2 regions of the Stenotrophomonas sp. 82F1 genome follow, and region 1 is predicted to be linked to the other one. Evidence: riboswitches for the same ligand, from Rfam matches in the RefSeq annotation. Region 1 holds a riboswitch; the other holds the start of a gene.

Region 1 (7,373 bases):
ACCAAGGCGATGCTCGATAGCAGCAACGGCAGTGGCAGGCTGTCGAACAGGGTGAACAGCACCGTCTCATAGCCGTTGCCCAGCGCCTGCACCAGGTCGGCGTGGCCGAAGATCTGCGACCAGATCGCGGTGCCACCGAAGACCGAGAACCAGAAGAAACCGAGCAGGGTGGGCGCAAGCACCACGCCCACCACGAACTCGCGGACACTGCGGCCGCGCGAGATGCGCGCGATGAACGAACCGACGAACGGTGCCCACGAAATCCACCATGCCCAATAGAAGATCGTCCAGTCCGCCACCCAGGTGCTGGACGAGAACGGCGACATGCGCAGGCTCATGGTCACCAACTGGTTGAGATAGGAACCCAGCGTGGTGGTGAAGGTGTTGAAGATGGCGCCAGTCGGGCCGAGCACCAGCACCAATGCCAGCAGCAATGCCGCCAGCGCCAGATTGACGTTGGACAGCCACTTCATGCCACGCCCCACGCCGCTCAGCGAGGAGGCCATGTACAGCACGAACGCGACTGCAATGATGGTCAGCTGCAGCGGTATGCCTGCGTGCAGCCCGAACACCCGTTCTACGCCGGCGGCGATCTGCACCGTGCCGAAACCCAGTGCCGTGGCCACGCCCACTGCGGTGGCGACCACGGCGGAGATGTTGACCACCTTGCCGATCCAGCCGCGATGGTGTCGGCCGATGATCGGCTGCAGCATGTCGCTGATCTGGCCACCACCGTTGCGGTTGAACTGGAACCAGGCCATCGCCAGGCCGATCAGCGCATAGATCGCCCACGGATGCAGGCCCCAGTGGAAGAACACGTAGCGCATCGCGGCGCGTGCGGCGTCCATGCTCTGCGGTTCAATGCCTTCCGGTGGCTTGGTGAAGTGCGAAATCGGCTCGGCCGCTCCCCAGAACACCAGGCCGATGCCCATGCCGGCAGCGAACAGCATCGACATCCAGCTGGCGCGCGAGAACTCGGGCTCGGCGTCTTCGCCACCGATGCGCAGGTTGCCGAAGCGGCCGAACGCCAGGTACATCAGGAACACCAACGCCAGGAATACCACCAGCAGGTACAGCCAGCCGACGCTGCGGATGACATCGCCCAGCGCCGCCTGCACGACGGTATTGAAGGGGCCGGGCGCGAGGCCGGCCAGCAGCACCAGGGCAAACACCAGTGCAATGGAAATGCGAAACACCATGAAGGAGCTTCTCCGATCAAGGGATTGAGGGGAGCGAGCGAAAGCTTGCAGGGAGTGGTCCAGCGACAGCGTGCGCACACCGGACAGGCGCCGCGATGGCGGCAGGGAATGCACCGCTTGCGACGGTGCGGTGCGCGTGCACGTTACTGAATGCGACGTCACGGTTCTGTTAACGAATGGCGATTGGGGTCAGATCCGTTTTCCGCAGGAACCGGATCTGACCCCGGAGGCAGGCGGTCTATGCTCTAATGCGCACCAAGAAGCGGGGGTACCGCGGCCTTGTGGCCACGGTTGAGATAGTCCCTTGGAACCTGATCCGGCTCATACCGGCGTAGGGAAGCTTTGCAATGCAGCCGTGCCCCGACCACGCCCAAGGACCGCCTTGGTGCTGTCCGGGCGCGGGCGCAGTGCGCCGCCGCTTCGTCCCTGACCTTCCTGGACGATGCCCGATGAACGCACAGCTCTCTGCCCTGCAGCAACAGGCCCAGCAACTCTCCGAGTCCGTGACCAGGCCCATACCCGGCTCGCGCAAGATCCACGTGCCCGGCTCGCGGCCGGACCTGCAGGTGCCGATGCGCGAGATCGCGCTGACCCGCACGCCCACCGTGTTCGGTAGCGAAGAGAACGCACCGGTCACCGTCTACGACACTTCCGGCCCGTACACCGATCCGCAGGTCCCTATCGATCTTTCCGCAGGCCTGCCCGCATTGCGTCGTGCGTGGGTGGAGGAGCGCAACGACACCGAACAGCTTGATGGCCTCAGCTCCTCGTTCGGCCGCGCGCGTGAGCACGATCCCAAGCTGGATCCGGTGCGTTTCCCCGCGCGCAGCCTGCCGCGCCGCGCGCAGGCCGGTGCCAACGTCACCCAGATGCACTACGCGCGCCGCGGCATCATCACCCCGGAAATGGAATTCGTCGCCATCCGCGAGAACCAGCGGCTGGAGGCGATCCGTGATGCCGCGCTGCTGCAGCAGCATCCCGGTGAATCCTTCGGCGCATCGATCCAGCACATCATCACCCCGGAATTCGTGCGCGATGAAATCGCCCGCGGCCGTGCGGTGCTGCCCAACAACATCAATCACCCGGAAAGCGAGCCGATGATCATCGGTCGCAACTTCCTCACCAAGATCAACGCCAACATCGGCAACAGCGCGGTGTCCTCGGGTATTGCCGAGGAAGTGGAAAAGCTGGTGTGGGCGATCCGCTGGGGCGGTGACACGGTGATGGACCTGTCCACCGGCAAGCACATCCACGAAACGCGCGAGTGGATCATCCGCAACTCACCGGTGGCGATCGGTACGGTGCCGATCTACCAGGCGCTGGAGAAGGTCGACGGCCGCGCCGAAGCGCTGACCTGGGAGATCTTCCGCGACACCCTGATCGAACAGGCCGAACAGGGCGTGGACTACTTCACCATCCATGCGGGCGTGCTGCTGCGCTACGTGCCACTCACCGCCAAGCGCGTTACCGGCATCGTCAGCCGCGGCGGTTCGATCATGGCCAAGTGGTGCCTGGCCCACCACAAGGAGAACTTCCTCTACACGCATTTTGAAGACATCTGCGAAATCATGAAGGCTTACGACGTGACCTTCTCGCTGGGCGATGGCCTGCGCCCGGGCTGTATTGCCGATGCCAACGATGCGGCGCAGTTCGGCGAGCTGGAAACGCTGGGTGAGTTGACGAAGATCGCCTGGAAGCACGACGTGCAGACCATGATCGAAGGCCCCGGCCATGTGCCGATGCAGCTGATCAAGGAGAACATGGACAAGCAGCTGCGCGAGTGCGGCGAGGCCCCGTTCTACACGCTCGGCCCGCTGACCACCGACATCGCGCCGGGCTACGACCACATCACCAGCGCGATCGGCGCGGCGATGATTGGCTGGTTCGGTACCGCGATGCTCTGCTATGTCACGCCGAAGGAGCACCTGGGCCTGCCCAACCGCCAGGACGTGCGCGACGGCATCATGGCCTATCGCATTGCCGCCCATGCTGCTGATCTGGCCAAGGGGCATCCGGGTGCGCAGGTGCGTGACAACGCGCTGAGCAAGGCACGCTTCGAATTCCGCTGGGAAGACCAGTTCCACCTCGGCCTGGACCCGGAGAAGGCCAAGGAATTCCATGACGAGACCCTGCCCAAGGACGCGCACAAGCTGGCCCATTTCTGTTCGATGTGCGGCCCGCACTTCTGCTCGATGAAGATCACCCAGGACGTGCGCGAGTACGCCGAGAAGGGCATGCAGGAGAAGTCCGAGCAGTTCCGTGCAGCCGGCGCCGAGGTCTACCAGCAGGGCTGATCGCAGAGGGGCAGCGCCGGGTCATGCCCGGCGTCATCCCATCACCCATCTCACGGACATGCCGCTATCCTCGGCCCATCGTTCCCCGGGGACAAGGAACCATGCCCATTGCCGTGACCACCCGCTGGCTGGCCATCGCCCGCCGTCATCCCTCTGCGTGGCTGCTCGGGGCTCAACTGCTGTCGGTACTGCTGTACCCGGCGTTGGACGAAACCGCTGCCGGGCGCGCGGCAGTAGGGGTGTTCGGCATGGCCGTGCTCGGCCTGGCCCTGTGGGTGGTGCAGCGCAGCCCGCTGGGCACCTGGCTGGCGTTGGTGCTGGCCATTCCGGCGGTGGTGTTTTCCCTCTCTGCGGCATTGCTCGACCGGCCGGCACTGGGCATCACCGCACAGCTGCTGGAAAGCCTGCTGTATTTCTATACCGCGGGTGCGCTGATCGCCTACATGCTGCAGGACCACAAGGTGACCCGCGACGAACTGTTTGCCGCCGGCGCCACGTTCACGTTGTTGGCATGGGCATTCGCTTTTACCTTTGCGGTATGTCAGCAGTGGTATCCGGGCAGTTTCCAGGGCGCCAGTGGTGGGCCGCAGCGCACGTGGATGGAGCTGCTTTATCTGAGCTTCAGCTTATTGTCAGGCGTTGGGCTGAGTGATGTCGTGCCACTGCATCCGCAGGCCCGCGCGCTGGTCATGCTGGAGCAGTTTTCCGGCGTCATGTATGTCGCGCTGGTGGTTTCGCGGCTGGTCGGCCTGACCATGCTGAAACGCTTCTGAAAATGAACGCCAGATAAAAATATCGCGCCCGAAAGGGCGCGAATGATGATGCTTATTATGTGAATGCGTCGGCGAGAGAGAGCCTGATGTCGACCACGCGATAGGCGAGGTAACTCGCATAGGCTAATATCCGGAGGCTTCGTTTTTTTTGCGGTATGCGCCGATGCTTTGTGCGGAATCTGGCTTCTTGCTGTGCCAAGGATGGGAAGGGATCGATGGTGAACAGTGTTTGCGGCCTGTTTCAACCCCATAGCAACGAATGATCAACAGCGAAATCCAGTCGCCTGAATCCGACCGCGTCCGCGTCGGCGAGTGCATCGTTACTTTGTCCTCGCGTGAGGTCGAAGTCGCCGGTGCCCGCCGTACACGCCGTTTGACGCCCAAGTCGCTGGGCGTGCTGCGCATGTTGATGCGGCAGCCCGGGCGGGTGGTGACCCGTGACGAACTGTTCGCCGAAGTGTGGCCGGACACACTGCCGACCAACGATGTGCTGACCCAGGCGGTTACCCAGCTGCGCAAGGCGTTCAGCGTCGACGACGACAATGGCCAGGCGTACATCGAGACCATCGCCAAGACCGGCTACCGCTTGCTGGTACCGGTGCAGCCGCTGGCGGACCACGAGACCGATGCGATCGCTGCGGCAGAGGAGTCGGCGGCATCGCAGCCGCCTGCATCGGATGCCGTGGCCCCCGCCGGCGCGGCCGTGGTTGAACGTGGCAGCCGTCGTTGGCGGCGCCTGCGCCGGCGCCTGCTGCTGGCGCTGGGCGTGGTGATGCTGCTTGCGCTGGTGGTGTTGAGCGTACTGCTGCTGCGCCGCCCGGCGCCGGTGAATTCTCCGGTGGACGCCGCCGTGGAGAACGGCACGCGGGTGATCGGAAGCCCTGAACGGCCATATCGGTTGATCACCGCGACAGCCGGTTTTGAGACCTATCCCACACTTTCGCCTGACGGATCGCAGGTTGCCTACGAAGGCGCCAACGACGACGGCAAGGGTGGCAACGCCATCAAGGTGCAGACCTCCGGCAATGCGCCCGCACGCCAGCTGCTGTCGCCGCCGGCAGGTGCCAGCGACCGCTTCCCGAACTGGTCGCCGGATGGCCGCGAAATCGCCTTCGCCCGCTTTGGCGCCGATGACAGCTGCCAGGTGCTGATCGCCAGCGCCACCGGCGGCGCCGTGCGCCAGGCCACACGCTGCGACGGCACCGAACTGCTCAGTTTCGACTGGACGCCCGATGGCCGCGGCCTGGTCTTCGGCAGCATGGTCGGTCGCTATGCCCATCGCGGTATCCGCGTGCTCGATCTGGCCAGTGGCCAATGGCGGGCGCTGGACTACGCGGTCGACGAGGATGATTTCGACTACGCCCCGCGCTATTCGCCGGATGGCAAATGGCTGGTGTTTGTCCGCAACCCTCAGCTGGGCGACCTGTGGCGGATGCCTGCCAGCGGCGGCACACCGGAGCAATTGACGACCGAATCGGCCGAGCTGCGCGGTTGGGCATGGCTGGGCGACGGTCGACATATCGTGTTCGGTCGTCGCGTGGACAGCGAGGCACGCCTGTACTACCTCGACGTCGAGCGCCGCACGCTGCGCGACGCCGGGCTCGACGATGCGCAGTGGCCGGCCGTCTCCCGGCGCGGCGACATGCTGGCATTCGTGCATCGGCGCGCGCAGTTCGGTGTGTTCAGGATGCCCGCGCAGGGCGGTGCCGGCGAGCGTCTGTTCGCCTCCAGCGGCCGCGACGGGCAACCGATGGTGGCGCCGGATGGACGGCAACTGGTGTTCAGTTCCGATCGTTCCGGCAGCTTTGCGCTGTGGTGGGCCGATATGCAGCGGCCGGAGTCCTTGCGACCGATCGAAGGGCTGAAGCCGGAAGCGCGGCAGGCACCGGACTGGTCAGCCGACAGCAGGCATCTGCTGGTGGTGGGCCGCGATGAGCATGGCGAAGCGGTTGTCTACGAGATCGCCCCGCGCGACGAACAGCTGCATCGCCTTCCGGTGCCCGCCGAGCAACCGTTGCAGGCGTTGTACGGCGCAGACGCGGAGCAGCTGCTGGTGGTTGAACGTGATGCCGACCAGCACACCCGGTTGAGCCTGTTCGACCGCAGTGCGCAGCCATGGCGGCGGTTGGCCAGTCTGGAAGGCGTGTCGCAGGCGCGTTTCGACCGCAGTACCGGGCGGGTACTGTTCACTCGGCTGGCAGCCGGCGGGCTGTGGTCGGTGGACACGGCGTTGACCCCGGCCAGCGTGCAGCAGGTCAGCGAGGACCGGCCGAGCCGCTGGCGCTACCGGACCTGGACCGTGGCCGGCAACGGCAGCATCGACTACCTTGGCAGCAGTGCCGACTGCGGCACCACGCTGGTCCGTATCCAGTCCGGCCGCGAAGAAGCGGAGCGCTGCCTGGACGCGCAGCGCCTGAGCGCGGGCAATGGACTCAGCGCCAGCGCCGACGGAAGCAGCCTGTACCTTGCCCTGGCGATCAGCGATGGAGCCGACATCGGTGTGATGCGCCTGCCCGAGCAACCCCCCGCGCTGTTCCCGGCGTTCTCCAAGCTGTTGATCTTGAACGAGAAAGGGCCTTCGTAATTTCTTCGTGACGATCTCGCCGCGATTTCGTGGCGATCTCGGCCGTCTTTCCTGACGCGCTGCCACCTGATTTGGCAAAACGGAGGCCTGTACTTGGCAAATCCGTGGTGCCCTCATGCGTCAACTCTCGCTGGCTGATCGTGGCCAAACCCTATCCCTGGACAAGGCGATCGACGATATCGCGCCGACCTGCATGGGCGTTGCCCGCCTCGGCAGCCTGCAGACCGCCGGCACCAGTTTCAGCGTGTGGATGCAGGTGCGCGGCACCTCATGGGTGGAAGCCAAGGAAGGACGGTTCCGGCTCCGGCAGGGCGAGTGGATCGCGTTCGAGAAGGAGTCCAGGCCGCTGGTCCAGGCCGGACGCAACGGCTTGTGCGTCGGCATGAACCTGAATGTCGAAGCGCTGCGCGTGCTGACCGAGATGGCCGACTGCGGCCTGTATGCCGGCCGCGGCCTGATGAACCGTGCCGATGCACGCGTGGCATTGCGCCTGTGGCGTGACGCCCTCGCCAGCGGGCAGCCG
Region 2 (7,373 bases), on a different contig from region 1:
CGAGCAGGGCTACATCGACTGCTCCGGCTGGGTCGGCACGATGCTCAACAAGACCCAGGACGAGATCAACCAGAAGGCCGGCCACGCGGTGTTCGCCGACGCCGACAAGATCAAGCTGGGCTTCGCCGGCTCCGGCGGGATCGTGCACGAGGCCTACAAGGACTCGGGCGTGCTGCTCAAGCGCGACGACATCCTCAAGCCGGGTGCGCTGAAGGAAGGCATGGTGATCGGCCTGGATACGGCCAAGACCAAGCACGAGCACTGGAATGGCATCGACCACATCGTGATGGTGGTGCGTGATCCGAACACCGACAAGCTGCTGATCAGCCAGTCCACCGGCAAGCTGGGCGTGCACACGATGCCGGTGGAGGATTACCTCAAACAGGTGAAGGACCACCCGAACTGGAAGCTGTTCGCCTCCGATCCGCTGCACCAGGCACGCGACCTGCTGGAAAACCGCAGCCAGACGCATGAGCAGGCGCAGGCCAAGGGCGCGGCCGAGCCGAAGCCGGCGGCGCAGGAAAAGCCGCAGGCCGGCAACGAAGTGCATAAGCAGGGTGCGCACGGCGAAGGTGTGCGCAGTGCACAGGAACAGCTGGGCCACCTGGGGTATGTGGGTGCCGACGGCAAGCCGCTGGTCGAAGATGGAAAGTTCGGTCGCAACACCGAGGCTGCCGTGCGCCAGCTGCAGAAGGACAACGGCCTGGCGGTGGACGGCATCATCGGCCCGAAGACGCTGGATGCGATCAAGGATGCGCGCGAGCGCCCGCTGCTCAATGACGAGCGCCATCCGCAGAACCCGATGTACAACCAGGCCGTGAAGGGCATGGAAGGGCTGCCGGCAGGCACCTTCAAGGACCGCCATGCACTGGAGGCCGCTGCCGCCGCACTGACCAAGGAAGCGCAGGCCAGCGGCATGCAGCGCATCGACTCGGTGGTGCCCAGCACCAATGGTGAGCGCATGTTTGCCGTACAGGGTACCGCCGGCGACCCGGCCGCCTGCCGCGCGGCGGTGGACACCCGCGCTGCCAGCGAGCAGAGCATGGCGCTCAGCAGTGGTGCGGTGCACGGTGCACCGAATGTCCTGCAGCAGCAGGACGCCCAGCAGGAGCAGGTCAAGCAGGCCCAGCGCGCCATGGGCCACTGAGCCAGGCCGGGGGAGACCTGGGGAAGGGCCGCGTACTGCGGCCCTTTTCCTTTCTGGCAGCTGAGCGGCCGCGGCGCTTTCAGCCTCGCTTCATGCCGCCTGACGCTAGATGAATGCGCAAGCCGCACGGGGATCGCGCGCAATGTTCCGGCAATGTCCGGGCACCAGCGTGGTCCCTACGGCAGCCGGGGCGCCCAGCGCCCTCCCTGCCCACCGTGGCATGCACCTCACAGGAGAACCCAACATGCTCAGCACTTCCGCACTCAGCTTCCGTGGTCTGGCGATGGCCCTGGCACTTCTTGCCGGCGTGGCCGTGGTCAGTGATGCCAGCGCGATGTCGAGGAAGGACAAGCGCACCGTGGTCGGTGCCGTCGTCGGCGGTGTGGCGGGTCACCTGATCTCCAACGGCGACCCGGCCGCCACCGTCGGCGGCGCGGTTGCCGGCGGCGCCATCGGCAACCTGACCACCTCCGACCGCCATGATCGCCGCTACGACGGGCGCTATGACCGCCGTTACGATCGTGGCTACGATCGCCGTTATGACCGGGGCTACAACCGGGGTTATGGCTACGACCGCCGCGATGACCGTCGCTGGCAGCGCGAGCGCCATGACAACCGTTACTACCACGACCGCGGCCGCCATCGCGGCTGGTAAGCGTGCCGGCCGCAGGCCGCACATGATGTCCCTGACGGGCGGGTCGATGACCCGCCCGTTTGCGTCTGTGGCGTCCATGGCGTTGAATGCGCAGCCTTGGATGTTCCTTTACTCACCAGCGGCCGTGGCATGACTTCTTCCCCCCATCGCGTGCAGGGCCTCAACAACGACGAGGTCGCCGCCGACTGGCCGGCGATCGACGCGCAGGAGATCACCTGGCTGCGTGGCCACTTTCCGCAGCTGGGCGCGGACAGCACGCTGCGCTGGCACAGCCCGCGTCCGTTGTCGGCCGCGGCCATCGTCGACGGCACGCGCGGTCCGGTCTTCATCAAGCGCCACCACCACAGTGTGCGCAGTGCGGGAAGCCTGGAAGAGGAACACCGTTTCATCGCGCATCTGGCGACTGCCGGCATGCCGGTAGTGCAGGTACTGGCCAGCAACGAGGGCCGCACCGCACTCGAACACGGCCAGTGGACCTACGAACTGCATGCGGTGGGCGCCGGCATGGACCTGTATCGCGAGCTGCCGTCATGGTCACCGCTGACCGACGTCGCCCAGGCCCGCGAGGCAGGGCGCATGCTGGCCACGCTGCACCGCGCGGCAGCCGGCTACCACGCCCCGCAACGCAGTACCCATCTGCTGGTGGCACGCGACGACCTGATCCGCGCCGATGACCCGATCGCTGCGCTGAAGGCCGACCTCGGCAACCGCCCCGGGTTGGCCCGCTACCTGGCGCGCATTCCCTGGGAAGAACAGCTGCACCGCGATGTGCTGCCCTGGCACCATGGCCTGGCCGCGCGCCTGCAGGACGAACAACGGCTGTGGGCGCACAACGACTGGCACGTCTCCAACCTGCTGTGGAACGACGACGGCACGATTGCCACGGTGCTCGATTTCGGCCTGGCCTCACCAACCAGCGCGCTGTTCGACCTGGCCACTGCGATCGAACGCAACGCGGTGGCCTGGCTGCAGCTGGAGCGCGGCACCGACGCGGTACGCATCGATATCGCCCTGGCCCTGCTGGACGGCTACCGGCAGGAACTGCCGCTGTCGCCCAAGCGCGTGCACCTGCTGGCCGACCTGCTGCCGATGGTGCATTTCGACTTCGCTCTGTCCGAAGTGGAGTACTTCGAGGGCGTCACCGGCTCCACCGCGAATGCCGACGTCGCCTGGCAACCGTTCATGCTCGGGCATCCGGCCTGGTTCGCCACGGGCCCCGGCCAGGCCCTGCTGGCGGCCCTGCACGCCGCCGCGTAAGCCGCGAGCCCCCCAACCCGCTGGGTACCGAGTAGATCGACGCCATGCGTCGATGATGCGCTCGGCCGGGGTCAGATCCCTTTCCGCTGGAAAGGGATCTGACCCCGGCTGAAGGGCGGTAGCTCGCAAATCCGTACCATTTGTAGTGAAATGGTCACCTGAAGCGGGGGTGCCTGGATCTGCCAGGCTGAGAGAGTCCCTTGGAACCTGATCCGGTTTGCACCGGCGTAGGGAGCTTTGAGCCGCAGCCACACCCCCGTCATGGGCCGGTGCACCTGCGCGCCGTCGCTTCGTCTCCCTTGTTGTCTGAAGACGAATCGAATGAACCGCTGCCTGCGCCCCACCCTGCTCGCCCTTGCCCTCTGCGCTGCCCTGCCGCTGTACGCCAGCGAGGCAGGCACCGACGCCGTTGATGCTCCGCCGTCCTCGCCCACCGATCTGGCGGCAGTGCGCGTGCAGGCCGGCAAGCCGGCCACCGACACCTCGCGCGTCAACGCCTTCGGTGGCGGCTCCTGGAAGGACACGCCCGCTTCGGTGAATGTGCTGGAGCGCGACTACCTCGACCGCCGCCAGGTGCGTTCGCTGTCCGAGCTGGCCAGCAATGACGCCTCGCTGGGCGATGCCTATGCGCCGGTGGGCTACTACCAGAACATCGCCATCCGCGGCTTCGCGCTGGACGCGGCCACCGGCTACCGCTTCAACGGCATGTCCATCGCCGGCGAACAGCGCCTGGCGCTGGAGAACATCCAGGAAGTGCAGATCCTGAAGGGCGAAGCCGGCCTCGCGGCTGGCGTGATGGCACCCGGCGGCATCATCAACTACGTGGGCAAGCGCCCGGCGGAAGTGCGCACGGTCACTCTGGGCACGGATTCGGAAGGCTCGCGCTATGCCGCCGTGGATGTCGGCCACTGGCTGACCCCGCGCTTCGGCGTCCGCTTCAATGCCGCCTGGGATGCCAGTGATTCCTACGTCGAGCATGCCGACGGCCGCCGCAACTTCTATTCGCTGGCCACCGACTGGCTGATCGGCGAACACGGCAAGCTGGAAGTGGATGCCAACTACCAGACCAGCGCGCAGCGCTCGGTGTCCGGCTTCCAGCTGCTGGGCGCGCGCGAGCTGCCGCGCGGCGTCGACCGCGAGCGCCTGCTCGGCTACCAGCCGTGGCAGCGGCCGGTGGACATCGCCAGCACCAACATCACCGCCCTGCACACCTACGACTTCAACGACGCCTGGCAGTCGCGGCTGTCGATCGGTCACAGCCGGTCGGTGATCGATGACAACGTCGCCTTCGCCTATGGCTGCTACTACACCGCAGGGTGCGCAGACGGCAGCGTGCCGGGCAACTATTTCGCCCCCAACGGCGACTACGACATCTACGACTACCGCAGCCCGGATGACACCCGCCGCAACCAGCAGGCGCGTGCCGAACTGCGTGGCAGCTTCGACACCGGCAGCGTCGGCCATCAGCTGAGCATCGGCGCCGATTACTTCCGCCGCACCGTCGACAAGCGCCCGAGCGTCAACGAGTACGTCGGCACCAGCAACATCCACGATGCGCAGGTGCCGGTGTTCGAGCCCTCACCGAAAATGCCGGGTGCATCGGCACGACGCCTGGACAGCCGCCAGACCGCGTTCTTCGCGCTGGACCGGATGAGCTTCGGCGATGACTGGCAGTGGCTGGCCGGCGGCCGCTTCGTGCGCCTGGACGAGCGCGCCTATGACAAGCGCGGCACGCCGCAACGCCACAGCCGCCTGTCGCGCTTCCTGCCGCAGACCGCGCTGGTGTGGAAGGCCACCGACCAGCTCAACGCCTACGCCAGCTACGTGCGCGGCATTTCGCTGGGCCAGGAAGCACCGTTCTGGACGTCCAACGCCGATACCTTCCTGCCGTCGATGCAGTCGCGGCAGCTGGAAGTGGGTGTGAAGTACGTGCCGGTGGACGCCCTCACCCTGGGTGCCGCGGTGTTCCGCACCACCCAGCCCTACCAGTACGCAAAGCCCGACGGCAGTGATGCCGGCTACACCTTCGTCGAAGAAGGCCAGCAGACCCATACCGGGCTGGAACTGACCGCCAACGGCCAGCTGACCGATGCGCTGCAGATCGTCGCCAGCGCCAGCGTGCTGCAGGCGCGCGCCCGCGACACCGGCACCCCGGTCTATGAAGGCCATCAGCTGGTGAATGTGCCGAAGATGCGCGCCAGCGTGCACCTGGCCTACGCGCTGCCGTTCGTTGAAGGCCTGGATGTGACCGGTGGCTGGCGCTATGCCGCCGCCAACGTCGCCCGCGCCGACGGCGGTGTGCGCGCACCGGACTACTCGGTGTTCGACGCTGGCCTGCGCTTCCAGCACCGCCTGCACGGGCGTGCCGTGACCTGGAACCTGTCGGTGGACAACCTGTTCAACCGCTTCTACTGGCGCGACACCGGCAGCAGCGGCGGTGACTACTACCTGTTCCCGGGTGCGCCGCGACAGGCTCGCCTGTCGGTGACGTTCGCGCTGTGAGCGGCGTGGCGCTCGAGTGGACTGCGGCCCTCTTCAGCATCCTCGGGGTGTGGCTGATGGCGAAGCGGCGGCTGGCCGCGTGGCCGGTCGGCCTGCTGTCGGTCGCGCTGTATGGCGCAGTGTTCGCCGAGGCCAAGCTGTACTCGGACACGCTGCTGCAGGTCGCCTTCGGTGGTTTCCTGGTCTACGGCTGGATCAACTGGCGCCAGCACGCGGCCGATGAAGGCAGCATCCGCATCGTGCCGCTGGCGCGCGGCACGATGCTGCGCGACCTCGCCATCGGCCTGTGTGGCGGCGTCGCGCTTGGCGCCGGCATGCACACCTTCACCGACGCGGCGCTGCCGTGGCTGGACGCGATGCTGACCGCGCTGAGCCTGGTCGGGCAATGGTGGCAGGCACGCCGACACGCCGCCTGCTGGTGGGTGTGGATCGTGGTGGACGTGGTCTACGTGGGCGCGTACCTGTTCAAGTCGCTGCACGTGACTGCTGCGTTGTACGTGTTCTTCCTGGGCCTGGCGCTGTTCGGGCTGCGGGCGTGGCGTGCCGCCGCACGGGAACCGCAGTTGGCAACGCGGTAGCGCCACGCCATGCGTGGCTGTTGTGGGGCGACCGTCGCGCCATCCACGCATGGCGTGGATCTACTGGTAGTCGCCAACCTTGGTTGGCACGTGCCAAACGCAGCCACGCATGCGGAGACACACAGTAGAGCCTCGCCATGCGTGGCTGTTGTGGGCAATCGGCACGCGATCCACGCATGGCGTGGATCTACTGGGTCAGCACCAGCCCCAAGCGCAGCGGTTGGCGCATGTCCTTCGGCGGCGCCGCCGGCAACGCCGTGGCCTGCAGCGTCGCACGCAGGTCGGCATCCACCTGGGCATCACCCAGGCTGTCGAATTCCAGTTTGGAGATCGCGCCATCGCGGGCGATCCACACGCTCACCACCAACGGTGCCGGCGTATCGGGATGCTCCTGCAGCCAGGCCAGCAGGCGCTGGGCGCGTGGATCCTGTTCCTGCTGCAGGCGCTGCTGCAGTTCGCCGCTGACGGAGGCGGCATAGGCCATCCAATGCGCAGGCGCGTCCTGTGCGGACACGTTGGCGCTGCCCAGCGCCAGCAGGCCCAGCAACCATGCCAACGGGCGCCAGCCACGGCGCGTGCTGCGCCTGTTGCCTGCAGAAACCATCACCCACGCCTCCACTGCCGTCCAACGCATCATGGTCGGCGCTGTAGATGACAGGCAGATGGCGGACGCCGCAGTAGAGCCACGCCATGCGTGGCCGTTCTGGGCAACCGGTTGATCCATCCACGCATGGCGTGGATCTACCTGGCTGCCCCACCCGGCGTGATCAGTCGCCCAGGTCGGCCAGCACCTTGCGCGAGGGGGCGAAGAAGGTGACGCCGGTGGTCGCGGTGGAGAAATCGAGGATGCGGTCGTGCAGCGGCGCGGGATTGCCGATGAACATCCGTTCCAGCATCTGCTCGATCACCCACAGCCGACGCGTGTAGCCGATGAAATAGGTGCCGTACTCGCCGCGCCCCGGATTGGCGAACGGCATGTTGTCGCGCAGGATCTCGTGCTCGCCGTCGGCATCCTCGATGGTGCACAGCGTCTTGTGCGACTTCTGCGCGTCGGCCGGCGCGTCGTCCAGTTCGATGTTGTCGTGCTTGGTGCGGCCGATGATCGCTTCCTGCGCTTCGGTCTTCTGCGCACGCCAGGCATCGAGGTTGTGCAGGTACTTCTGCACCACCACGTAGCTGCCACCGGCATGGTCGGGATCCTCGTCGCCGACGATGGTCGCCGCCGGCAGCGACA

Evidence for each region. Region 1 has a riboswitch for thiamine pyrophosphate ahead of thiC (phosphomethylpyrimidine synthase ThiC). Riboswitches for the same ligand answer to the same signal wherever they lie in the genome.
Region 2: it holds a riboswitch for thiamine pyrophosphate, as region 1 does, so the genes downstream of both, AC13GI_RS13580 (TonB-dependent siderophore receptor) here and thiC (phosphomethylpyrimidine synthase ThiC) in region 1, are expected to answer to the same signal.

What each region holds. Positions count from the first base shown of each region.
Region 1 is NZ_JBSPUD010000015.1:575-7,947, forward strand. Features, by position in the region: gene AC13GI_RS14400 (BCCT family transporter) at 1-1,199, opposite strand, end outside; TPP riboswitch at 1,454-1,555, shown strand; gene thiC (phosphomethylpyrimidine synthase ThiC) at 1,649-3,493, shown strand; gene AC13GI_RS14410 (ion channel) at 3,595-4,266, shown strand; gene AC13GI_RS14415 (winged helix-turn-helix domain-containing protein) at 4,526-6,850, shown strand; gene AC13GI_RS14420 (helix-turn-helix transcriptional regulator) at 6,966-7,373, shown strand, end outside.
Region 2 is NZ_JBSPUD010000013.1:33,813-41,185, forward strand. Features, by position in the region: gene AC13GI_RS13565 (XVIPCD domain-containing protein) at 1-1,147, shown strand, start outside; gene AC13GI_RS13570 (glycine zipper 2TM domain-containing protein) at 1,392-1,802, shown strand; gene AC13GI_RS13575 (phosphotransferase enzyme family protein) at 1,932-3,059, shown strand; TPP riboswitch at 3,215-3,310, shown strand; gene AC13GI_RS13580 (TonB-dependent siderophore receptor) at 3,381-5,561, shown strand; gene pnuC (nicotinamide riboside transporter PnuC) at 5,558-6,139, shown strand; gene AC13GI_RS13590 (hypothetical protein) at 6,327-6,743, opposite strand; gene AC13GI_RS13595 (Dyp-type peroxidase) at 6,907-7,373, opposite strand, start outside.